DNA from 3 places in the Pelotomaculum schinkii genome. Region 1 is predicted to be linked to each of the others. Evidence: riboswitches for the same ligand, from Rfam matches in the RefSeq annotation. Region 1 holds a riboswitch; each other region holds the start of a gene.

Region 1 (8,032 bases):
TTACTTTTAGTCAATGGAAAATCCAGACAAGATTTTGTAATAGTTAGACGCGATTCTACTATTTTTTGACAATAAGCATAGACAATCAGCTTTAATATTGCTAACTTATAATCGACTCCATTTTTCCGCTTTAGTCCATTCAAGGGGTTGGTCAAGGCGATGGCTGGCCCGTGGACGTAGTGCCTTCTATTGTACCGTACTCATACCAGGCGAATTATTTGTTTTTCAGGTTTTTGTTTTGAGCTCCTCTCAAAACTCGATCCGGTTTATAACTCCCAATAAACCGGGTCAATTTTTTCTTGTGGGGAATAATGTGTGATAGCGACAATATAAATATGGAATAAGAAGATCTTGGATGATGATAAAAAACCTTCTAAATGGTGATCAAACTAAGATGAATAATGAGGTTAAGGTTGAAATAAAAAAACTCTTTAAAGAGATAATGGACGATTGGCTGCTGCAGTTTAATTATTTTATAGAAGTAGGCTCAATGGACCCTTTGCAGGCTGAACAAAAGGCGCTGCAAAAGTACAGAAGCTGGGCCACACAACTTGAAACCCTGCTGAAAGAAGATTAACGCCCTTTGTGATTGAAGGGCTTTTTTAATTCATCATTTCCAGCACGAAAGCAATTGCCGCCAAAATCAGCAGGCAGGCAAAAGCCACGTTGAGGTTAAGGCGGTTTTTATACAGGAAATTATTGATCCTCGTTTTTGCCCTTCTATAGAGATTTTTCTTTTTCTTTTTGCGGATCATGATAAAATAGTAGCATCCGTTTCAGTAAATTATTGAAAATGTATATTCTTGTTTTCACAGTCGGATCCTGCCCGAAAAACCGGAGAAGAAAGAAATTTTAGGAGTTGTTGCCTTTGTCCCTGCTGCTGTTTTCCATCCGCAACGCTTTTCGCAAAAAAGCTGTGGCCGCCCTGGCGGTACTCGGGGTGGCCTTTGGCTGCGCCCTGATGACCTTCCTCTTTTCCGTGACGACCGGGATGGAGAAACGGGTGGAAACGACGTTTTCCAACCTGGCGGGCCAGATCACGATTACCCAAAAGGGTTCTATGTTCGGCGGCCTGCTGCAGGGTATCGGCTCCTCCTCTATTCCGGTTTCCTACATTGATATTATTAAGGACGTGCCCAATGTAAATAATGTGACGGGGCAGGTTACAAACATCCTGCGACCGGCAGGGGCAACGATGGTTCTGCCGCTGTTCGGGTACGGAGTGAATGAAACGAGGACGGAGATCGGTCCTTTTCAGAGAATTATAGAAGGGACTGCGCCTGCCCGTGACGATGAAGTGGTAATCGGCAAGAGCCTGTTGGAGTATCTTGCGTTCTTAAACGTTACCTATCAAATCGGCGGAGTTTATACGTTTGAGATCCCCGGTAAGGAAGCGGACAACCTGAACCTTAAGGTCGTCGGCGTTTACCGTACCGGCAACGAACTGCTGGACGGCGGTTTCAGCGGCACGGAGCAACTGGCCCGGGATATCGGCGGCCTGAAGCCCGGCAGTTTATCGGCCATCAGCGCCCAGGTCGGGAGCATGGAATACGTCGAGGAGGCCGCCCGGGAGATTGAAGAGCGCCTGAGCGGGAAAAAGCCGGAGGTGCAGGTCGTGGCGCCGCGGGAACTGCTGCTCCCGCTTAACAACGTGCTCCGCGTCCTGAAGCAGTTTTTCCTGGCGGTTTCTTCTGTGGCGGTGGCGGCCGGCAGCCTTACGATTATGGTGGTGATGCTGCTGTCGGTGGTCGAGCGCAGGCGCGAGTTCGGCATTCTCAAGGCCCTCGGCTGGACTCCGTGGGACATAGCCTGCATGGTGTTGGTGGAGTCCATAACTTTAAGCCTGCTCGGCGCGGGGATCGGGGTTGCCCTGGGGTACGGCGGACTGATTGCGGTCAAGGAGTACCTGGCCATCGACATCGGCGCGCCGGGCTTAAGGGTGGCCGCGCTGGTTTGCGCCTGCGGCGTTCTGGTCGGCGCGGCGGGTGGCCTTTACCCGGCCTGGCGGGCTAACCGCGCCGCCCCGGCGGAAATCCTGCGCGGGTGACCATGGGGACGGCTTTTAGACGGGAGGAGTCTTTCGATGGCGGATATATTGATATCGCTTAGAAATGTGGAGCGTATTTACGGGCGGGGATCTTCCGCGGTCAGGGCGCTGTCTGTAGACCGGCTGGATATTGACCGGGGAGACTTTGTGGCCGTGACCGGCCCGTCCGGGGGCGGCAAGACTACCTTGTTAAATTTGCTGGGGGCGTTGGACCGGCCCAGCCGCGGCCGCGTCATGGTCGCCGGCAAGGATATCGCGGGTCTGGGCGAGGCGGCGCTCTGCCGCTACCGGCGGGAAAAGGTGGGGTTTGTTTTTCAATCCTACTGCCTGCTGCCCACCTTGAGCGCGCTTTCGAATGTGCTGGCCCCGTCAATACCTGAAGGATACGGCCGTCGCGCACGCGACCGCGCGCGGGAGCTCCTGCGCCGGGTGGGCCTGAATGGCGCCGAAAAGCGCCTGCCAGGCGAGCTCTCCGGCGGTGAACAGCAGCGGGTGGCCATCGCCAGGGCGCTGCTGTTGGACCCGGAGCTGATCCTGGCGGACGAGCCCACGGGGAACCTGGACTCGGCCAACGGCGCCGGCATCATCGAACTGCTGAAAAGTTTGCATGAAACGGGGAAGACGGTGCTGGTGGCCAGCCACGACCAGCGGGTGGCGGACGCCTGCGGCAGGGTTCTGCGCTTGGTGGACGGCAGCCTGGTTAGCTAAGTGCTTTTTTACTGTTTTTTGATATATTTTTTTAGTAAAAAAATATTGCATAATGAGGATGATTATAGTAAAATGACATCGGCAATATAGCAGTATATTTTTTTGCAGGGCTAACCCACCGAAAGGTGGGGGCGCAAAGCCAACGGACCTAAAGCATGGAAGCTAGGGTGGCTGGGTTGCTAATAAAGGTTGCAGCAACTTAGCCGTTTTTATTTGACCAGTGAGCCAGAAAAAGAAGCCTTTTTCATAAATAATATACATAAACTAATAATAGGGCTAACCCGCCGAAAGGCGGGGGCGCAAAGCCGACGGGCCTAAAGCATGCGAGCTAAGGCGGCCGGGTTGCTGATAATCATTTTGCAATCCGGCTTTTTATTGTTGAAAAGAAAAACATTTTATGTAGGAGATGGATAATTATGATAAAATAATTTACAATCTAAAATATTAACAGGGGGTCATTGGCAGTGGGAGAGGAAAAGGTGCCGAAAACAGCTTTGGGGAAAGCAATATCCGTTATTGGCGTCACTGTTTGTGCATTTCTTGTGTTGGTTTTGATCGTTAATGTAACGTTTATTGTAAGGTCATACATATATCCGGATAAGGTCCCTGATTTTTTTGGGTATAAGCCCTTTATCGTCCTCTCCGGTTCCATGGAGCCGACAATTCTGGCGGGAGACCTTATTGTGACCAAGGTAGTAGCGCCGGAGCAAATTGTCAAAGACGATATTATCGCCTTCCGCGCCGCGCAGAACACGGTCGTTACCCACAGAGTGACCGACGTCCGGACTGAGGACGGTTTAACCTTTCTCACCAAGGGCGACGCTAACACCGGCGCTGACGCCAAGGCGGTGAGCGTGGCGGACCTGGAGGGCATCTACCTCTGGCGCGCCGCCGGGGTCGGCAGGTTTGCCATGTTCCTGCAGACGCCTCTCGGAATGCTGCTTTTTGTTATAACACCTCTCTGCTTGTTTATCGTTTACGATATAACGTCGCGCAACAGGCGCAACAGGAAAAAAGCGGATCGCGAAGCTCAGCTGGAAGCGGAACTGGCGGCGCTGCGGGCGGCAAAGGGCGGAGATAAAAAAATTGAATTATAGTAAAATGTTAACCCCTATTTATTTTTAAGGGCTAACCCGCCGAAAGGCGGGGGCGCAAAACCGACGGGCCTAAAGCAAATCAGCTATGGCGGCCGGGTTGCTGAAATGTAGCAACCCGGCCGTTTTTTTAAATACACTAAAAATTTAATTAATTGATGAATTGAGAGGAGTGATGAGCGGCGCCAAGGTCAAAGCGGCAAAATGCACTCATCTAGCACGGAAGGAATTTATCCAAAGAAACGGCCTAAAAAAATAAATGAGGGAAGGAATGATAAACCAATGAAAAACCCGGGCAAAACCGTCAGAGCCGCCGTACTGCTGCTGGTGCTCTGCATGATTTCCACAGCAATGATGGGCGGCACCTTCGCCAAGTATACCAGTGAGTATGATGGGGAGGATATGGCTCTGATTGCCAACTGGACACTGACACCCACTGTGATCAGAGGAGCAGGAGAAAATACAATAACATACGACCTCGGTGACGCTGACCTTGATTTATTTTCCCACACAAAGAATCATATGCTGAGGGAAGATGGACACCCTATCATCGCACCCGGCGTTGATGGCGATTTTGTTCTCAACATTGCAAACACAGGTGATGTCGCAGCTGAGATGACTTTCGATTTTGCGGTTAATGACGTTTCAGTTACTGATAATGAGATAACAATTGCAGATGTTCCTCCTATTGAGTATTCTCTAACAGGGAATGATGACTGGTGCAATCTATATGATCTTAAAGACAGACTTAAAAATGCAGCTTCAGCAGGAGAAGGTTTTAGCCCGATGAGTAATGTACCCCAAACAAATGGCAAGGCGAAAGCGACAGTGTATTGGAGATGGCCGTATGAAGCCTCCACGACTGTATATACTGATTCTACAGATGTAAATGACACCACTCTGGGCACTAATTCTGCCATAGATGACCGTACAGAATACAAACTAACTATTACCGTGAAAGCAACACAAATTAATCCTAATCTTTAGTAGATACACCTATCCACCTATAAGGAGAGCCTTCGGCTCTCTTGCGGAAGACGCAAAGCGCGCGCATTTGCGTCTTCCGCAAGAGAGTTATATGAGCATAGCGCTGCAGCCTAACTCTGCAACAGGAACCGGCCATGTAGGTGCGATTTCAATCGCACACGGCGCGGCAGCGCCGGACTTGTATGGATCTGCGCTAAAAGAGTGCGAATGAATCCGCACCTGCATTTCTTCCGGAAGGGAGTCATATAAGATTAATTCTGCCAGCCTTAACTCTGCACCGGAAACCGGGGTGATATCGTGGATCAGGCGATGAATAGCGAGAATGCGGAGCGAAGGCGCAAAAACTTCATCCTGGCGGTCATCATCACCATCATCGTGGTGTACGCCGCCGTGCCGACCTACGGGATCATCCGTGACATCAGCACGGGCGGGCATGTTTTTGTTTTGAGATCAAACCTGCCCGATGTGCAGGTGAAACGCCCCGTCCTGGGGTTTATCGGCAGGCTGTATCACTTTTTTTCCCCGCAGGAGGAGGTTACGGTCCCTGTTGAGCAGCGCATTGATTTAATGGGCCGGGTCGTCTACACCGACGGGACACCCTTTGCCTACGGGCTCATTGAGTTCCGCAGCGACCCGCGCTATACCAGGACAGACAGCCAGGGCTACTTCATCTTTATTGACGTCGACGAGGGTTCCCATACCATCAGCGTCCTTGACGAAGCCGGCAACGTGCTTGCAAGCTGCAAGGTCGATATTGAAAGGACGGCCGGGACCGAGGACGCGGAACTCGTCCGTCTCCCCGACGGTACCATTGTCTTTCAAGTGGCGGTGCATGTCAAGGTGCTGGAGATCACCATTTATCTTAAAAAGGGGGAGGACGGAAAGGTCACAGGTATTGACCGGATCGAGCTGGGAGCTGCTCCCGCGGGAACGCCGCAGTCAATCAACCCGGCCAACCCAGCCGATCTTGAGAATCCAGTCAATCAAGTCAATCCTTACAATCCTGTCAACCCGCCTGTGCAACCGGACACCCCTGTTCCTGCCGGCGGCGGTGGCAGTGGTGGAGATGGCGGTGGTGGCGGATCGACGCCTTCACCTTTCGATTTTGACGTTTTGGACACGGCTACGACCGCCTCATACGGTACGGCCGGCGCGGTAAGCGTCAATATATTCGGCGCCAACAAGCGCATAGCCCCCGGCATGAGCGGCAGCTATAAGTTCACGGTGGATAACACGGGCAACAGGTACGCAACCTTTTATGATCTAACCTTTACAGCGGCCGACACGCTTCCCGCGGCGCACAAAATCCCCATGCGCTTTCGCCTGAAAGCAGGCGACGTATACGTCGCCGGAAATGAGACGGCATGGTGTGCGCCGGAAGAGCTTTATCAGGACACGGCCGTGGCGGGCGGCAGGAATGTGAAATACACGCTGGAATGGAATTGGCCGGATGGCCCTAATGATAACGATTATGCCGCCTATGGCGGCAATCCGGCCTATTCTTACAGCCTTATGATCAAAGTCACAGCGCAAGCCGGGTAACAGGAGGCCTAAACTTATTGAGACCAAAGCACAAAGAGATGTTGGTTAACTGTGTAAAGTATCTGCCGCTCGGGTTATTGGCGCTGCTGATCCTGATAAACCTCTGCCTGGGTGTCAATAAAGCCGTAACCCATGCTCCGGCGCCGAAGATTTTTGGCTTTTCGCAACTTGTTGTTTTATCCGGCTCCATGGAGCCAGCCATATATCCCGGCGATGTCATAGTTATCCGCGAGCAGGCTGCCGATCAATACAAGGTCGGCGATGTCGTCACCTATTTACACGGGACAAACGCTTTTACCCACCGCATTGTCAGCGAGGAAAACGGCGTGTTTACCTTGAAAGGCGATAACAACAATGCCGCCGATGAATTTTTAACAGCAGATAAGTTTGCGGGTAAAATGGTCTTGCGGATCCCCAAAATCGGCCTGGCCGTTGTCGTCTCCAAAAAACCGGCAGGCATGGCGGCGCTGGTTTTGCTTTTGGTCCTTGGCGTTTATGGCGGGGACTTGTATCGAAAAGCCCGGGTAAGAATGCAACAAAAATGAGGTGATGATATATGAAGATCAGTAAAATACTGATGGCGCTTTTGGTGGCTGTAGTAATTACGTCTTCAAATATAGTATCATCGACCATGGCAAGATATACCGATGTGTATTCCGGCGGCGATGCGGCGCTGATTGCCAAATGGAATCTCGGAGCAAGAGGCGAAGATGATATTGACGGCGAGTTCTACAACAAGGGGTTTACCTTTGATTTATTTAATGGACAAAGTATTAAACCGATGGATTTCGGTGAAAAATCTTTTACCTTCAGAGGCGGCGGCTCCGATGTCGCCATGACTTATGATGTGAAAATGAACGCGGCCGACTTGATGCAGCTGACTACCGCGGAGACCAAAGCTACTATCGCCACCGAAGCAGGCCAGGATGTCTTCGCGCCCTTTATTTTCAAAATTACGGCTGAAATAAGCGACGGCGCGACCGACACTGTGCCCACTGTGTTTTCTCCATATACCGGCTCGTCTCCATATTATGGCACGGGTTGGTTCAGGCCAAAGGACGTCACTGCCGATGAGGACGGATATTTCAGTATTTTTTCGGGAACGCCCAACTTTTCCGCGGGCAGCAACGACGAGGTTACAATCACTGTTTACTGGCAGTGGAACACGTCCTATTATATCAATGATACAAATATTGCCGCAGTGACGGCGCCCCATGTGGTGCCGGCGGATCCTTCCACGGAGATTGCCGGCAGATATCTGCCCTACTATCAGGATGCATATGATGAATATTACGGCCCGGGAGGCCTGCTGGACCGGTACAATGCCGCGGCAAACGCGGTCGAAGACTATTTGGCGGTCCACGGAAGCCCGAACGCCGACGGGACCTGGCCCCCGCATGATATTGCTGCGGATACGCCCTGCACCCTGTCGGATGCCGAGCACTTTGCGCAATACCATGGGCTGATTCTGGCTGCCAACGAGGCTTTGACCGCCTGCCAGACCTCGCTTTTGGCAGCCTATGACGATTACGATACTTTTGCCGTCAACGCCCTGCAGGCCAGGGAATCGGTTAAGGTGCTGTTCCGCGTCAGCGGGGAGCAAGTAGCGCCTCAATAACAAACCACCCATGATAGATAATTAGATAATTGAAAG
Region 2 (8,032 bases), on a different contig from region 1:
TCAGTCATGGAATACGAAAAGATACTTGCCAGGATCACCAGCGGGTTGACCGGAAACAGTGAAAAAGATGTACCATATTTAAGGGAACAGGCTGATATCTACAAGTCTCATGAGCTGTCAAAGGATATTTTGCGCGCCATAGGAAGGCTCCTGTACGATACTTTGCCTGAAGAGCAGAAGGTACCGGTCGCATCAGATTTCTACAAAGATGGTAAACGCATAGACGTATTGTATGATGAGGTTAGATACCTGGTTTCAACAAAACAATATAAAAAAGCCACAGTCATGATGGACTCTTTGATCCGGTTCTGTGAGGATTTTCTTGAGGCAGATCAAGAGAATGATTATTTTAGCTTTAAAAACATGTTTCAAGCATATCTTTATCAGCATTTTTTCAAGCCAACGAAAAACTTTAAACCGGCGCCCTATGATTTCAGTGATATGTATATCATCCGCGGATTCCTTTATATGCAGGAACATAATATGAAGGCTGCCATACAGGCGCTGAACCAGGCGGTCAGGTGCAACCCGGTAAATTTATATGCATATTTTCAGCTGGCAGAAGCCCATAAGCTGACCGGTGATCTTGATGAATATCTTAATTTGACCAGGCAGGCGCTATCCTTTGCCACCACCAAAAAAGAGATAGCCAGGTGTTACCGAAATATGGGCTTCTATTTTATTGAAAAAGAAAACTATGCTGATGCCATCAACATGTACCATTTGAGCAGTGATTTTGAAAAAAACGATGCGGTGGCCTCCGAACTGTTCTATATTTCTCAAAAAACCGGCAAAAAAATAGAGTCCCCTGATCAAGAGGCGGTGCTTAAAACCATACAGGAGCACTTCATCCAAGTCGGCGCCAGCGAGCCCGTGCTGGGAATTGCGGCAGCGCTGGGCAAAAAGGCTTTTGAAGATAAGCAGTTCGATATGGCAAGGTATTGCCTGGGATTGGTCTATGACCTGAGTGAAGATAAAGAGGCTAAAGATTTGCTTGATAAAATAGCGCAATTAAATTAATAGACTTCACGAAAGAGATTCGGGCCGGGGAAGGGGGATAATCCCCTTCCTGTGGGTACCGGCTGATTATTGATAAATCGCATAAGTTTTAATAAGCATTAATGGCCGCAAGACCTACGGAGGCTTCCCACAAAGTTCCATGACGTTTTTAATGAGGATTGCGTTTATCTGCGCTAAGCGACAGACCCGAAGACAATTTAGATTCAGGACTGTTGATAAAAGTATATACATAGTTGTATAATTTACTAAATATTTTCGGAATAATATACCAACTGTTTTTAAAGGACAGTCCGCTCCGAAAGGGTGGGACGCAAAGCTATGAGTCTCTATCATTTTTGGCTGAGGTGATTGTCTGGTTGCAAGAAATGGTCTGGTAATTTCTTTTTTTTTACGCCCTTTTCTAGAACAGCTCAGGAAGGGGTATGTCCTTTGCTAAACGAGCTTAATAAGTTGATGAAGGAATTAAATACTTTGTTTAAAAATAAGAGAAAGGGGGTGTTTGCAACTTGCATACTGAAACTGTTGATCCCGGAAGAAAAGCACTATTTTCAATGAAGATAAGCGAGTTTGAGATTCCACCAATTCAGGATGTGTTGCTGATCGGGAGGAGGGCTCCCATAGGCCCGGAAGCTGTAAAGAGAACGGTAGATTTAATGTGTCCTGGTCAGTACGAAATAAATATTATTGAAGAAGGGCCTCTGGAAGCGGTAGTTGTCCGCAAGTCACTATCAAGAATGATCAGTAATGAAAGATTACTGGATATTATTTTAGGTGAAGCAAATAAGGTCGCATCTGAAACGACTTTATTAAAAGCGCATGTTGACATTGTACTTGCAATTAATCTAGAGGTGGAACTCTGATGTCCGGCATTTCTAATTATATGAGGACCCCTGTCATTACGGTTGATATTCTGGACAGTGTCGCACAAGCCGTCTTATTAATGGAAAAAAACTGTGTTGGCGGACTTCCGGTTTTGGAGGACGGTAAACTGTGTGGAATTATTACCTCAAGAGATACCCGGCGTTCTCATATGAACCGTATTGTGGCAGACGCTATGTCCAAAAACCCGGTATGTATTTGTCCAAACACTTCACTTTGGGATGCAATTAATCTAATAGAAGAAAAAAAGGTTGAAAGGTTGCCTGTAATAGAGAACGGCAAACTAGTAGGGATTGTCACTAAAAAAACCCTTCTGACTGAGGCAAGTAAGCATGAAGATACGTTAACCGGCCTTAAAAAAACAATTTATTTAAGGTACCTTGTGGAAAATATTATTAAATATGGGAAGGAAGCAACAATTATCTTCTTCGATATCAATAATTTCGGAGATATCAATAAAAAGTACGGTCACGTCAGGGGAGACACCTGCCTGAAGATTATAGGAAGATTACTTTCGGAAAGTACGGAAAATGGTGTTTACTTTCCCGGGCGTTATGCGGGTGATGAATTTATGGCGGTTACCACGGAAGATATTGAATGCTCTAGAGAATGGGCCATTAAGATAATTAACAAAATAGAAGTATCAACAAAAGAGCGTGGAGTACCGATAACCATTGTTGCCGGTATAGCAAGAGGACATAGGGTCGGTACATCAGACTCTTATCTTACTACTGCTGTTGATAATTTAATAAATATGGCCAGCCTGGCCAGTACCCTTTCCAAAGAGAAGGGTATACAAATCACATACGTAGAGTAAATTGAACCCGATAATCCTTATCTAAATAAAGCCCTTTTATTTTTAATGTTTTGGCTCGTTTACCAGTTCCCTGCGATCTACAGTTCTGGGCGGCTCTTCGTACCAGCCGTTGTCAATAAGGATATTGATACCGTCTTCAAGATAATTGGCCACTTCAGCCAGAGCTTTTGTGTAATGGCCCGCTAAGTCATGCCGCGGGCTTGTTGCCATTGACGCGGCGTAGTTTAATATACCGGCGGAAATAATCAGCGTGGTATGATACATCATAAACTTATCTGAAAAAACCGGGGTTGTTGAATCCGTAACCATGAAATCCCACTGCACTGGATCGGGCACATCTTCACGGGTTAGAGATGAGCTGAAAGTATCTATTAATCTGCTTGACAGGTTTACTCCCCGGTCCATAAATTTTCGTACCTGGCCGGATCTGGCCGTCTGTCTGAATCCCATTAATAACCTTTTGCCGATGTTATTGGTGATAATGCCATAAAAAAGCGCCGATATTTCCTGGGCTAGAAGACTCCTTCGCTCACCCAGGAACCCGCCTAAGAAATTTTGTTTCTTTACATAATCGACTTCTTTTGAAGTGGTTACGATAGGCGGCCTGATATATATGCCTTTTGATAATAGGAGGTTAACCGTATTGTTATATAGGTGGATGCTTGAATTGATACAATGATCATAGAAATCACGAATATCAGCGCGCCCGGAGGTTACAAAAGACAACCCGTTTATCCCGATCGCGATTTTATTCGCGTTAACCATATAATAGAGGTAATAAGGATCCGTAAAAAGCCGGGGAGCGTTCAGATTCACGTCGTTATCGGTAAAACCGGATGGTATGGGCAGGTTTTCATTATTAAAGAGTTCAATAACCCTGTCTACTCTCTTGCTGCATATATTAACAGCGTCCTCCATTATCATCCTTACTTCATTATCCTCAGTTGTCTGGCTGAAGTGTTTAAAGATCCAGACAAACATCGTATAATGCATATACGTATTCCAAAGTGCGGCGAGTTCTGTAGCATTTAAAGGGACGTTGTCAACTATATCGATGGCTCTCGACTCCATTTTACCGGGATCATAATAGGTTCCCCTCATCATATAGCCCTCCGGATTGAATATTAGTGTTAGCTTTCCCTATCTGCTTTTAGATATTCAGCGCTTGGGTTCTTTTTTCGAGCCGAAGGGTGCGTCAATATTCCTGAAGCGGCCATCTTATAGCAAAAACTGTCCAGTTCGCGGTTAGCTTACTGGAATGCTTTCAGGGAAGGTTATGCGCCAGCGTAATAATTGTTATCTCGGGCCGGCACATGAAACGGACCGGAAGAACTGTTGTCCCCAATCCTCTATTGGTATAAAGTATTAACTCATTTATCTTGTAAATACCGGAGTGGTATTTTCTCCCCAGTCCCGTGGTGATTACCGGACCAATGAACGGAAGCCGTACCTGGCCGCCGTGGCTGTGGCCGGAAAGCTGTAAACTTACCGGAAATTTGCTGATTGCATCAGCTATATCGGGTTCATGCGCCAGTAGAATGTTGCAGGCGGCTTCAGGTATTCCATGAATAGCTGTTTCCAGATTAGGCTTGCCTTTCGAAATGCTGTCAAGCCCGGTTAGAAATAACCTGTCACCGTCTTTTTGTATTGCTGCATGCTTATTGATAAGCACGTGAAAGCCGCCCCGTTCCAAACCATTGATCACATGATTTGGACCTGCCATATAGTCATGGTTTCCCAAAACAGCATACTTTCCAAAAGGAGCTGTCAATTCTGCCAAAGCTGCAACCCCTGACTCAAGCGCCTTCAAGGAAGAAACCGAGTTTAGAAAATCACCGGTAAAACAGATCGTGTCCGGGTTCAGTTCATTAACTACCTTTACAACTGATGATAGATCTTTTCCCGAAAAGAAAAAACCCAGATGAATATCACTAAAAAGCGCAATACGGAATTCCGAGAAAGATGCCGGCAGTCTGTTAAGTGGAATTCGTAATTTACGAACATCAAGCCAAAGTCGTTCGATTAACTTCGAATAAAGCACACATCCCGAAAAACCGGCGGTTGCCGGTATCCATTCCAAACTAAATATTTCTCCCATTATATATATTCCTCAACAATACTTTAGAAGTTAAACGATGTTTTAACCGGCTCCATGGGACAATAATGAAAAACCATATGATTTCCACTCCTTATTTTACCGGATTTTACTTTCCGCAAAATCCCCTAATTATATCAGGTTGAAGCGCAAGCGCAGTGTTATGTCCATCTATATGGCAAAGGTAGTATGAACCGGCAGATTATATATATGCAGGGAGCTTTATGAACTTGAATCTAAGGACATTTATGAAAGGAGGCGGCGCGTGATCTCCAAAGAGGTCCAAGCAGCAGCGGGAAAATAAGCTTAATCGATTAATTTCTTGCCGTATCCGCTAAGGAGCAGGGAATTGGTCACCACGGATACAGAGGAAAAGGCCATCGCCAGCCCGGCCCATTCCGGCGGCAGGAGTTTTCCGGTTATGGGATAAAGGACGCCGGCTGCCACAGGAATGCCAATCACGTTGTAAATCAAAGCCCAGAAGAGGTTTTGTTTGATTTTATTTAAGGTTTTCCTGCCTAAGCGGATCGCCCTTTCCACATCAAGGAGGTCATTGCGCACCAAAATAACATCGCCTGTTTCCTTGGCCACGTCGGTGCCTGACCCGATGGCGATCCCGATATCGGCTTTAGCCAGGGCGGGGGCATCGTTAATGCCATCGCCGACCATGGCCACTTTGAGCCCTTGTTCCTGATATTTTTTCACGGTATTGATCTTATCCTGGGGCAGGACCTCGGCGGCAATCTCATCAATACCGGCCTCCTGCCCGACTACATGGGCCACCTTCTTATTATCCCCGGTGATCATGAAAGTCTTAAGGCCCAGTCCGTGCAGGCGTTTGATCGCTTCCCTGGCGCTCTCTTTAAGGACGTCGGCCAAGGCAATCAACCCGATAGCGCGGCCGTCAAGAGAGACAAACATCGTCGTCTTTCCTTCTTGCGCCAGGCGCGTGTATTCCTCTTCGACAGCGCTTACATCTATCCCGTGTTTCCGCATGTGCTTGATATTGCCTATAAGCAAAGGCTGCCCCTGGTAAGAGCAGGCTATCCCGTAACCGCTCTCCTCTTGATAATCCTTCACTTCCAAGATTTCTACTTCTTCTTTCCTGGCGCGACTTGTGACCGCTTGAGCCAGGGGATGGATGGAGGGGTTTTCTCCGGCTGCCGCTATTTGTAAGAGGCCTTTTTCTTTGAAGGGATTAACCGCAATGATATCCGTAACCTCAGGAGTACCTTTTGTGAGTGTCCCGGTCTTGTCAAAACCGATGGCCTGTAAGCTGGAGATGGCTTCCAGCACCGCTGCGGATTTAAAGAGAAGGCCGCGGTTAAGGCCGACGCCGCTGCCGACCATGATGGCCGTCGGAGTCGCCAGCCCCAACGCGCAGGGACAGGCGATGACCAACACGGCAATCGCTGCTGTAAAGGCGAAAACAAAGGTACTGTGCAGGGCAAAATACCAGATCAGGAAAGTGATCAGGGCCAGGGTTACCACTGCGGGAACGAAATAATTGGAGATCGTGTCGGCCAAGCGCTGGATTGGCGGTTTAACCCCCTGGGCGTCCTCCACCATTTTGATAATCCCGGAAAGCACCGTGTCTTTGCCTGTTTTGGCAGTTTGCACTTTAATGCTGCCGGAACGGTTAATGGTAGCCCCGATGACAGGATCCCCGGCTCCCTTGTCAACGGGAATGGACTCCCCGGTCAGCATGGACTCGTCGATGCTGGCTTGTCCTTCTATAATCTCGCCGTCAACCGGTATTCTTTCACCGGGTTTAACAATTACAACGTCGCCGGTTTTTAGATCAGCCGCGGCTACTTCCTTTTCTTCGCCGTTTATCAGCAGGCGCGCTTTATCGGCCTGTAACTCCAACAGCCGTTTTAACGCCTGACCGGCGCGGCCCTTTGCTTTAGCCTCCAAATATTTCCCGAAACGCACAAAGGTAATCAGCAAAGCCGACGTGTCAAAGAAATTTGGCCCTTCGAAGAAAAGGTTGGGAAAGAACATGTGCAAAGTCGTCATCAGACTATACCCGTAAGCGGCTGTAATCCCCATGGCAACCAGGACATCCATATTTGCCGAGCGATTTTTCAAGGCGTGGTAAGCGCCGCGATAAAAGGTCCAGCCCGCCGTAAACTGCACAATGGTGGCCAGGGTGAGGATCGTATACATTGTGGGCCTCGACATGGGGAGAAACATGAGCGGCATAATAGGCACAGATAGGATCACACTGAAAATGAGCCAGTTGCGCTCTATGATCGCACTGCGATCGTCCGGGTCTTCGTCCTTGTTCTTCAGGGGAATATAGCCGGCGTCCCTGACCTGTTCAAAGACATCATTTAAAGTTAATGTTTGGGGATCAAATTCTACAGTCACCGTCTCATTGGCAAAGTTTACTGCAGCCATGTGTACACCGGGAGTACTTTTTAGTTTCTTCTCGATGGTCAAGGCACAATTGGCGCAGGTCATCCCGCTTACTTTAAATTGCTGTTTGCCGCCTTCACTATCCTCACTTTGGGCCCCATAGCCCAGGTCTTTAATCTTGGCCAAAATATCCTCTTGTGAGACAACAGAGGGGTCTAATTCCAGCGTTAACTTTTCTGAAGCAAAATTAACCGCTGCAGATTTCACCCCCTTCATCTTGCCCACGCCTTTTTCTATTGTTAAGGCACAGTTGGCACAGGTCATGCCGCGAACTTTAAACTGCTTTTTTTGAGCATGGTCGCCCGGGTCAATTGAAGGATTGTCACTGACAGTCTCAGGAAGTATCAATGGGTCAGGCAGCCCGGCTGCTTCTGGTGGGGGTTGTTCCGCTGCCGCTTCTACTGGAGCAGGCCTGGTCGAATATCCGGCTTCTTCAATCGCCTGGGTTATGTCTTCCGTACTAACCTGATTTCTGTCAAAATCAAATAGAGCTTTGCTGTCAGCCAAAGAAACCCGGATATTTTCCACACCCGGTAATTTCTCAAGCGCTTTGGTCACCCGCCGTACACAGTGCTCGCAGGTCATGCCGTAAACAGGGATCGTGATTTCTTCCTGGCCTGTCGCGGGAAGGGGGATGTCGGTCGAATAACCCGCTTTTTCAATCGCTTCCCGTACTGCTGACAGGTCAAGCTGCTCCGGAGCAAAGTGAAAAGTCGCCTTGGCGTCTGCCAAAGACACCTGAACGTCAGCCACACCAGGAAGCTTCTCCAAAGCTTTGACAACCCGCCGTACACAATGTT
Region 3 (8,032 bases), on a different contig from region 1:
TCCTTTCGAGTTTGAAGTAATAGATAAGTTTGTTGGAGACGAATCTGTAGAAATGATTGATGTTTTAACCGATCATTTTTTGCTTGAATTTAATATAGAAACAGGTCTCTATCAGATGCATCCAATTATTAAGGAGTATTTTGTTAATCAAATTCCACTTGAAATAAGAATTGAATACCATAAGCATGCTGTTGAATACTATGAATCCAAAATAAAACAATCATCAACAAGGATAGAGGATTATGGGGAACTAGTATCACATTTAGCTCAATCACTTCAATATGAAAAGGTTCAGGAATATAAGGAAATTTTTATGGATGAAATTCGTCCAGTGGCATTAAGGTTATTTAGAGGAAAAGAATTCCGTAAAGCTATTGAATATTATAAGATACTTGAAGGCATGTATCCTGAAGATGTCGATATAAAATTTAAAATTGGATTATGTTATGGTAATTTAGAATTTTGGAGGGAGGCTGAGCATTATATTAATTTAGCTTTGGGCAAGAATCGTGATGCGTGGTGGGTTCTAGCGGGATACGGGGATTTATTATCAAGAAAAAGGAAGCTGGATCAAGGAGAAAAGTATTTAAATCAATCAATAGAAATTGCAAATAAAGTCAATGTGCCAGAATGGCGATATTCCGCTATATATCAATCGCTAGCAAATGTCTTTGAAAAGCGTAAGATATTTGGCAAGGCAGAAGAATTCTATAAATCTGCGATTGATTTTGATAAAGCCAGTGCTTTTGCTAGATATGCATATGCAAAATACCTATATAAACAAAAAAATTATCCAGATGCAATTACTCAATTGAAAATTGCAGAGGAACTTGATTCTTCACTTAAACAGGTTAAATGGCTTAAAGAACAAATATCATCTACTGCAGGTAATGGGTTAGTTAGACTTCCGGATGAGGATGAGGTTGTTAATGAGGATGATTTCGAGGATAATAACATCTAATTTATTTTTGACCAAATTTTCCCTGATATCTTTTGTTTGAACTTTTGGTGGGACCGTCTACTGTAAGAACTAGACGGTTTTTTCTTATTTTGAAAATCATGCCTTTTTAAACCTGCTGGAGTTCTATTCATCCGCTCCGATTATAAAAACTCAGACAGACTGCTTAACCTGTGCAATTAATGGTTGATTTTGCGGGAGGTTTTTCATTTCCAAATAAATAAGGGTAGCCGTCAGCAGAACTGCCAGGCCGTCAGCAATCGGCGCTGTTCTCCAAACTCCGTTGATTCCCCAGAAATTTGGCAGGATCAGAAGCAAGGGGATAAACAGCAGTACCTGTCTGGACAAGCTGAGTATGGTAGATTGTACCGGTTTGCCCACTGCTTGAAAATAGTTTGAACATATTATTTGAAATCCTACAACCGGAAATAGCGCAAAAAACACCCGCATTGCCTGTGAGGTCATTTCCGTAAGCGCCGTATCCCCTTTGCTGAATAGCCCAACAATTTGGACCGGCCAGATATGAATGGCCGTATAGCCGGCTACAGCAATGCAGGTGCCGGCGATCACCGCTATTTTCACCGTCTCTTTAACCCTGTCATATTGCCGGGCGCCGTAATTAAAGCCTATAAGGGGTTGTGCTCCCTGGCTTAAGCCCACTATCGGCATGAATAATAAGGCAGCTATACTCATAATAATGCCCACAGCCGATAGAGCTAAATCCCCGCCATGTACCAACAGGGTTTTATTAAGTATTGATTGCTGAACACTGTTGGCGACTTGCATGGCAAAAGGGGCAAAGCCAATAGATATAATGCTGATAATTATAGGCAGCTGCAACTTAAGGTTTTTTAATCTGATTTTGACCAGGCTTCTGCCTGACAGGAAATAACTCAATACCCAGATTGCTGAAAGGAATTGGCCGGACAAAGTAGCTAAAGCCGAACCTTTTATCCCCAGTCCCAACTTGAAAATGAAAATGTAGTTTAAAACTCCGTTTATCAACGCGCCGGTAATTTGCGTAAACATAGCCAACCTGGGATTGCCTTCCGCCCTGATAAAGTTGTTCATCCCCATGCTGATGGAACCAAAAGCCGCTCCCAGCATAATAATGTGCGCAAAATCCCGGGCGTAAGGTAAAACTTCTTCACTTGCCCCAAAGAATATTAAAATCGGCTCGGGGAAGAGCAGGTATATTACGGCTATAATGACTGGCAATAAAATTATCATAACCATGGCATTGCCGGCTACCTTTTCGGCTTCTTCCATTTTCTGCTGTCCTAAACGGATGGAAATCAATGCCGTAGCGCCGATTCCGACCAACATGGATACAGCCATTAGAATAATCATAATGGGGAAAGCCACAGTTGTTGCGGCGATGGCGATAAAGCCGATCCCACGCCCTACAAATATCCTGTCGACAATGTTGTAGAGTGCGTTAATGAGCATAGCCACGATAGCGGGCAAGGAAAACTTCCACAACAGACTGCCTATATTTCGATCGCGCATTTCTAAGCTTTTTTCCATTTTGTCAACATTCACCTTTTAAAATTTTTTCATGAAGTCTACTGCATATTGCAAGCTGGCTACAAATTGTTTTATTTCTCCGGGATCTACGCCTCGGAAAAAAACACTCAGGCTTCGGGTGTGATCGTCCATAATTTTATTCATTTCATCTCTGCCGGCAGCACTGAGTGATATTAATAGCTTTCGTCTGTCGCAGGGATCAGCGCGTCGTATAATCAGGCCCATATCTTCCAATTGATCTATAAGGGCAGTCAGACTACCTTTTTCTATATCCAGCATTTTACCGATTTCAGTTGGGATCAGGTGATCATGCTGGTATAAAATACTGATAATCTTGACCTGGTTTTTTTTAAGCCTGGGATTGCCGTCATAATGCTGGCGGAACCGGCATAGAAACTTTTCATGAAACATACCTATAAAGGAAAACAATAAATTGTGCAATTCTTTAGCTTCCTGGAAATTCATCAGCACCACCCCTGTTGGATAGTTAGAATACTAACAATAAGAATACCGACATAATTTATCATATAAAGGCTTCTGCGTCAAGGGCATAAGCCCATAGGAAACAAGGATCTTCTAACTCTAAACGAAGCCGTCGGGTTTTGGAAAAGTACCGGCTACTGCTCTACCTGAAGAAGCTGCAGTAGCTCCAGCTTTGGTATACGTAGCAACGAACCTCCACCGGGGGATAATACAACTTCAATTTCGGTAAACTATATATGCAGACATACAAAAGGCCTCGCTCTCCGCAGCGGGGCTTTTGTGTTTTACAAAGAAATACTCAGCTAATATCAATCTTTTTGGCAGGTTGATAATTTATACTATAAAGTTACGCCGCTTAACTATTGCCTGTCATTATTCTTTATGGATTTTAAATAGGATGTTAGTACTTCCTGTAAAAAAATTACTTCATCAATTCGTTTTCTTGTAATTAACATAATAATCAAATTATGTAACGACCGGTCAAAACGATTTTCAAAATTTACCAGGAGATGATAAGGCTCTACCTCCAAAGCCTCTGCTATTTTGGCTATTGTTGCCAGGGAAGGGTTTCTTTGTCCCCTCTCAAGATATCCAAGATATGAACTAGTTATGCCAATATCCTGAGATAATTGATTTAAAGTTAAACCTTTAGCCTTTCTATAATGCCTCAGATTCAATCCACATGTTTTCAAAATATCAACCATATTTTACCTCATTTTTATTTATCCCTTGAATGAACAATTAAATTTTAATATATATTTTTGCCCTTCCCAAAAAAATAAATTCAAACTATTGATAAATGTATACTCATAGTTGTATAATTTATTGAATATTTTCTAAAAAGCATACCACCTGTTGTTTAAGGGCAAACCACTCCGAAAGGGTGGGACGCAAAGCTAAGACTCTTATCAGTTATGTTTACTGGTGTGATTGTCTGGCTACAAGAGAAATGGCTTGGTAATTTCTTTTTTTATGCCCTTTTCTTTAACAGTTTAGGAAGGGGTATGAGCTTTTGCTTAACGAGATTAACAAATTAATGATTGCATTAAATAATTATGATTTTGAAATTTATTGTCATTCTATTAGCGTTAGTTATATTGCATGTCGTATTGCATATCATCTGGGATTACAAGATAAAGATATTTCGATAATCACTAATGCAGCTTTATTACATGATATTGGCAAGGTTAAGATTGACAAAAGTATATTATCTAAAAAAGAACAATTAACTGGCAGGGAATGGAGTATTATTAAGAGACATCCTGAATCTGGAGTTGTTATGCTGAAGCCTTATTCCTGGGCTAAAGAACTCCTTGTATTAATTTTGTACCATCATGAACGATGGGATGGAAAAGGATATTTCGGTGTCGAAGCAAACGATATACCTCTAGGGGCTAGAATAATTGCCGTTGCTGATGCTTTTGATGCAATGAGAACCTCCAGGCCTTATAAAAAAGGAAAGGCATGGGATGAAAGTTTAAGTGAAATTGAAAAAAATTCTGGAATGCAGTTTGATCCCTATTTGACAGAAAGACTAATTCGATTAGCATATTTGATTTTCTAAATGAAATGGTGGTGTTCTAATTTGCATGCTCAAAAGGTTGAACCTGGAAGAAAGGCGCTATTTTCGATGAAGTTAAGCGAGTTTGAGATTCCGCCAATTCAGGATGTGTTATTGATTGGAAGAAGAGCTCCCATAGGTCCGGAAGCCGTAAAGAGAATGATAGATTTAATGTGTCCCGGTCAGTACGAAATACATTTAATTGAGGAAGGACCTCTCGAAGCGGTAGTAATTCGTAAGTCACTATCAAAAATGGTTAGTAATGAAAAATTACTGGAAATTGTTTTGAATGAAGCAAATAAGGTTGCATCTGAAACAACATTATTAAAAGCACAGGTTGATATTGTGCTTGCGATTAGTCTAGAGGTGGAACTTTAATGGCTTCCATTTCTAATTATATGAGCAGTCCTGTCATTACGGTTGATATTCTCGACAGTGTCGAACAAGCCGTCTCATTAATGGAAGAAAACTGTATCGGTGGACTTCCAGTTTTAGAGGACGGTAAACTCTGTGGAATGATCACTTCAAGGGATGCCCGGCGTTCTCATATGAACCGTATTATTGCAGACGCTATGTCCAAAAATCCAGTATTTGTTTATACAAATACGTCCCTTTGGGATGCAATTAATTTAATGGAAGAAAAACAAGTAGAAAGGTTGCCTGTATTTGAGAGCGGTAAACTAGTAGGAATTGTTACTAAAAAAAGTCTTCTGGCTGAGGCCGGTAAGCATGAAGATACGCTGACTGGCCTTAAAAAAGCCCCATATTTAAGGTATATGGCAGAAAATATTCTCAGCCAGGGGAAGGAGCTTACGGTTATCTTCTTCGATATCAACGGCTTCGGAAAAATAAATAAAAAGTACGGTCACGTTAGAGGAGACATCTGCCTAAAAATTATAGGACGATTGCTTTTAGAGAGAACGGAAAATGGTGTTTACTTTCCGGGACGTTATGCCGGAGATGAATTTATGGTGATTACCGCAGAAGATACTGAACGTTCTAAGGAATGGGCCATTAAAATAGTTAATGAAGTAGCAGTACTAACAAAAGAGTTTGGAGTACCGATAAATATTGTTGCTGGTGTAGCAAGAGGAGGCAGTGACGGTACATGTATAGGCTCTTATTTTGCTATTGCTGTTGATAATTTGATAAATAAGGCCAGCTTGGCCAGTACTATTTCCAAAGAGGAAGGAATACAAGTCACATGTATTAAGGGAGAACTGAAATAGACTATTTTACCCTTGCTTTGGACTCCAGCTGGCAGTAGTAGTTACCCGTAGGTATCGGCGGGTATTTTGTTTTGTCTTTAATTAATTAAAGATTATTTGGATTTTGACGAATAGTATAGTAGTTACTAAGGGGAGATGAATTAAATCAATCAGCAATCCAACGAGGTTTTCGCGAAGAGCATTGGTGAACTAGAAAAGCAAATCCACAAATCTAAGGGGATATCAGTTCTTGCGGCACAATTGAAAGAGCGGCTTTTACCTCTGGGTATAGTACTTTTATTTGTGATTATGCTTACAATCATATGGAGCCTGAAATGTGAAGTTTCTTATTTGGGAGCTACAATATCCCAGCTTAATAGTGAAAATGCATCACTCAAGGAACAAATTTATGCACAAGCAACACAGATATTGCCAACCACAAAAACTTCTGACGATAAAGATGTAGATGGATTTATTTTCCATGTCGTTCAAGCAGGCGATTGCTTTGCAACTATTTCTGAGCGATACTACCAAGAAGTTGATTACACTTCTGAATTAGCAAAATTAAACGGATTGACAATTAATTCGACATTGCATATTGGACAAGTTATAAGAGTCCCAAAAGATAAACCTGATTTAAAGAATAATCTGTAGGGCTATTTTCTTTCGGGAATATTATAAATAATAACTTATTCATTATTTGGGTGAAACTCATGAAATTAAAGGAAATACGCAAACGGTTGGTTTCATATGGATATCACCCCGACGAGGTTGAATACGCGATTGCAGAAGTTCTCCAATATAAGAGTCCTCAATCACTTAAAAAGATTGATTTTAATATACTACGAAACATGTTACAGGAAAAATCGGAGGTAACTAGAGCTAAAAAAATCTAACTTGTTGATTATAAGGTAATTATATTTAATCAAGCTTAATTACAGCAAAGTAATGAAGATTTAATGAGCCTTCGGGCTTTTTTGTTTTTGGGAGTTTATACGGATAAAGTCCGAACGGAGGGATAAGCTAAGGAATAAATTATATTTGGTGGGGGTACGGATCAATGCCAAAAGCTGACGAACTACGATCAACCAGGGCAGAAGAATTACGAAGGATAACTGCCGACCGGTTAAGAAATTTCGACGCGGGGGATATTCGGGATGTAACGGCCGAGGAGTTGGAGGAATTATGTGAAGCTCCAGGGGACCTTGGTTGTTCGGAGCAAACAAATACCGTAATTCCCAAAGAGGATACTCATCCCATGAAAAGGTAAAGGATGTTGACCGTTCCTTTCTTCATAGAAAAATATTCCCACTCCGAAATTCCTGCATCATCGACCCGTGACTAGATGGTCTCCCACCCCCGGCAGAGGGATCTCTACAGGCGTAAATTCCCGGAGAACTTCCGGTACTCAAATTTTAAGCAAGGCTTCTTGTATATTTCTTCAGGTTGACAGCAGCATTAACGTCACGGTCATGCTGCGCCCCGCAGGAAGAACAGTCCCATTCACGAATAGACAGAGGCATGCTATCCCTCACATGGCCGCAACATGAGCATGTCTTGCTGCTGGGATAGAAACGGGGAGCAAGTGTCAACACTGACCCATACCACACAGTCTTATAGGTGAGTTGTCGCCGGAATTCTCCCCAGCCCACGTCAGCGATATGCCTGGACAACCGGTCATTTTGCAACATCCCGCGGACATTCAAATCTTCGAGCACGATCTCTGACTTGGTTTTTGCCAGCTCTGTCGTGAGCTTGTGCATGAAGTCCTGCCGGATGTTGCGGATGCGCCGGTGAAGACGGGCTAGGTCAAGAGCGCTTTTCTTCCGGTTGTTGGAGCCTTTCTGTTTCCTGCTGTGTTTCTTGGATAATCTCTTGAGTCTTTTCAGATACTTGCCCAGTGGTTTAGGAGCTTCGATCTTCGTCCCGTCAGACATGGCGGCAAAATGGTGCAACCCCACGTCAATGCCAACAGCATCACCGAAGACAGGTTCAGGATCTGGAATCGCTACCTCACAGGAAAAGCTGACAAACCAGCGATCCACTTCTCTGCTGACGGTGGCCGAGAGAATCCGGCCACCTATCGCTGATTCTTCTTTGAGACGGATTATACCCAGGCGGGGAAGCTGAACGGCTTTCTCTTCAACCTTGATTGCGCCCGTCAATCGGAAAGAGTCATGGACACCTTTCTTCTTGAACTTGGGAAATCCGATCTTCTCTCCTGCTTTCAGACCAGTGAAAAAGTTTTTGAATGCCCGGTCGAGATCCCGCAGGGCTTCCTGAGGAGCACACTTG

The links. A riboswitch is a leader RNA that binds a small molecule or an ion and turns the genes downstream of it on or off. The one in region 1 is predicted to bind cyclic di-GMP.
Region 2: it holds a riboswitch for cyclic di-GMP, as region 1 does, so the genes downstream of both, Psch_RS12785 (hypothetical protein) here and Psch_RS08450 (signal peptidase I) in region 1, are expected to answer to the same signal.
Region 3: it holds a riboswitch for cyclic di-GMP, as region 1 does, so the genes downstream of both, Psch_RS12265 (HD-GYP domain-containing protein) here and Psch_RS08450 (signal peptidase I) in region 1, are expected to answer to the same signal.

The regions. Positions count from the first base shown of each region.
Region 1 covers NZ_QFGA01000001.1:1,825,449-1,833,480, reverse strand. The annotation lists gene Psch_RS08470 (hypothetical protein) at 356-577, shown strand; gene Psch_RS08465 (hypothetical protein) at 603-755, opposite strand; gene Psch_RS08460 (ABC transporter permease) at 869-2,047, shown strand; gene Psch_RS08455 (ABC transporter ATP-binding protein) at 2,084-2,755, shown strand; cyclic di-GMP riboswitch class I at 2,854-2,939, shown strand; cyclic di-GMP riboswitch class I at 3,020-3,105, shown strand; gene Psch_RS08450 (signal peptidase I) at 3,220-3,852, shown strand; cyclic di-GMP riboswitch class I at 3,872-3,957, shown strand; gene Psch_RS08445 (hypothetical protein) at 4,132-4,836, shown strand; gene Psch_RS08440 (hypothetical protein) at 5,134-6,378, shown strand; gene Psch_RS08435 (signal peptidase I) at 6,396-6,923, shown strand; gene Psch_RS08430 (hypothetical protein) at 6,935-7,996, shown strand.
Region 2 covers NZ_QFGA01000002.1:371,100-379,131, reverse strand. The annotation lists gene Psch_RS12790 (tetratricopeptide repeat protein) at 7-1,020, shown strand; cyclic di-GMP riboswitch class I at 1,295-1,384, shown strand; gene Psch_RS12785 (hypothetical protein) at 1,527-1,880, shown strand; gene Psch_RS12780 (CBS domain-containing protein) at 1,880-2,716, shown strand; gene Psch_RS12775 (DUF3231 family protein) at 2,759-3,820, opposite strand; gene Psch_RS12770 (metallophosphoesterase) at 3,981-4,814, opposite strand; gene Psch_RS12765 (heavy metal translocating P-type ATPase) at 5,118-8,032, opposite strand, start outside.
Region 3 covers NZ_QFGA01000002.1:266,308-274,339, reverse strand. The annotation lists gene Psch_RS12285 (hypothetical protein) at 1-961, shown strand, start outside; gene Psch_RS12280 (MATE family efflux transporter) at 1,112-2,485, opposite strand; gene Psch_RS12275 (MarR family winged helix-turn-helix transcriptional regulator) at 2,504-2,950, opposite strand; gene Psch_RS12270 (helix-turn-helix domain-containing protein) at 3,328-3,672, opposite strand; cyclic di-GMP riboswitch class I at 3,823-3,914, shown strand; gene Psch_RS12265 (HD-GYP domain-containing protein) at 3,981-4,532, shown strand; gene Psch_RS12260 (hypothetical protein) at 4,554-4,907, shown strand; gene Psch_RS12255 (CBS domain-containing protein) at 4,907-5,758, shown strand; gene Psch_RS12250 (LysM peptidoglycan-binding domain-containing protein) at 6,089-6,391, shown strand; gene Psch_RS12245 (hypothetical protein) at 6,798-7,007, shown strand; gene Psch_RS12240 (RNA-guided endonuclease InsQ/TnpB family protein) at 7,153-8,032, opposite strand, start outside.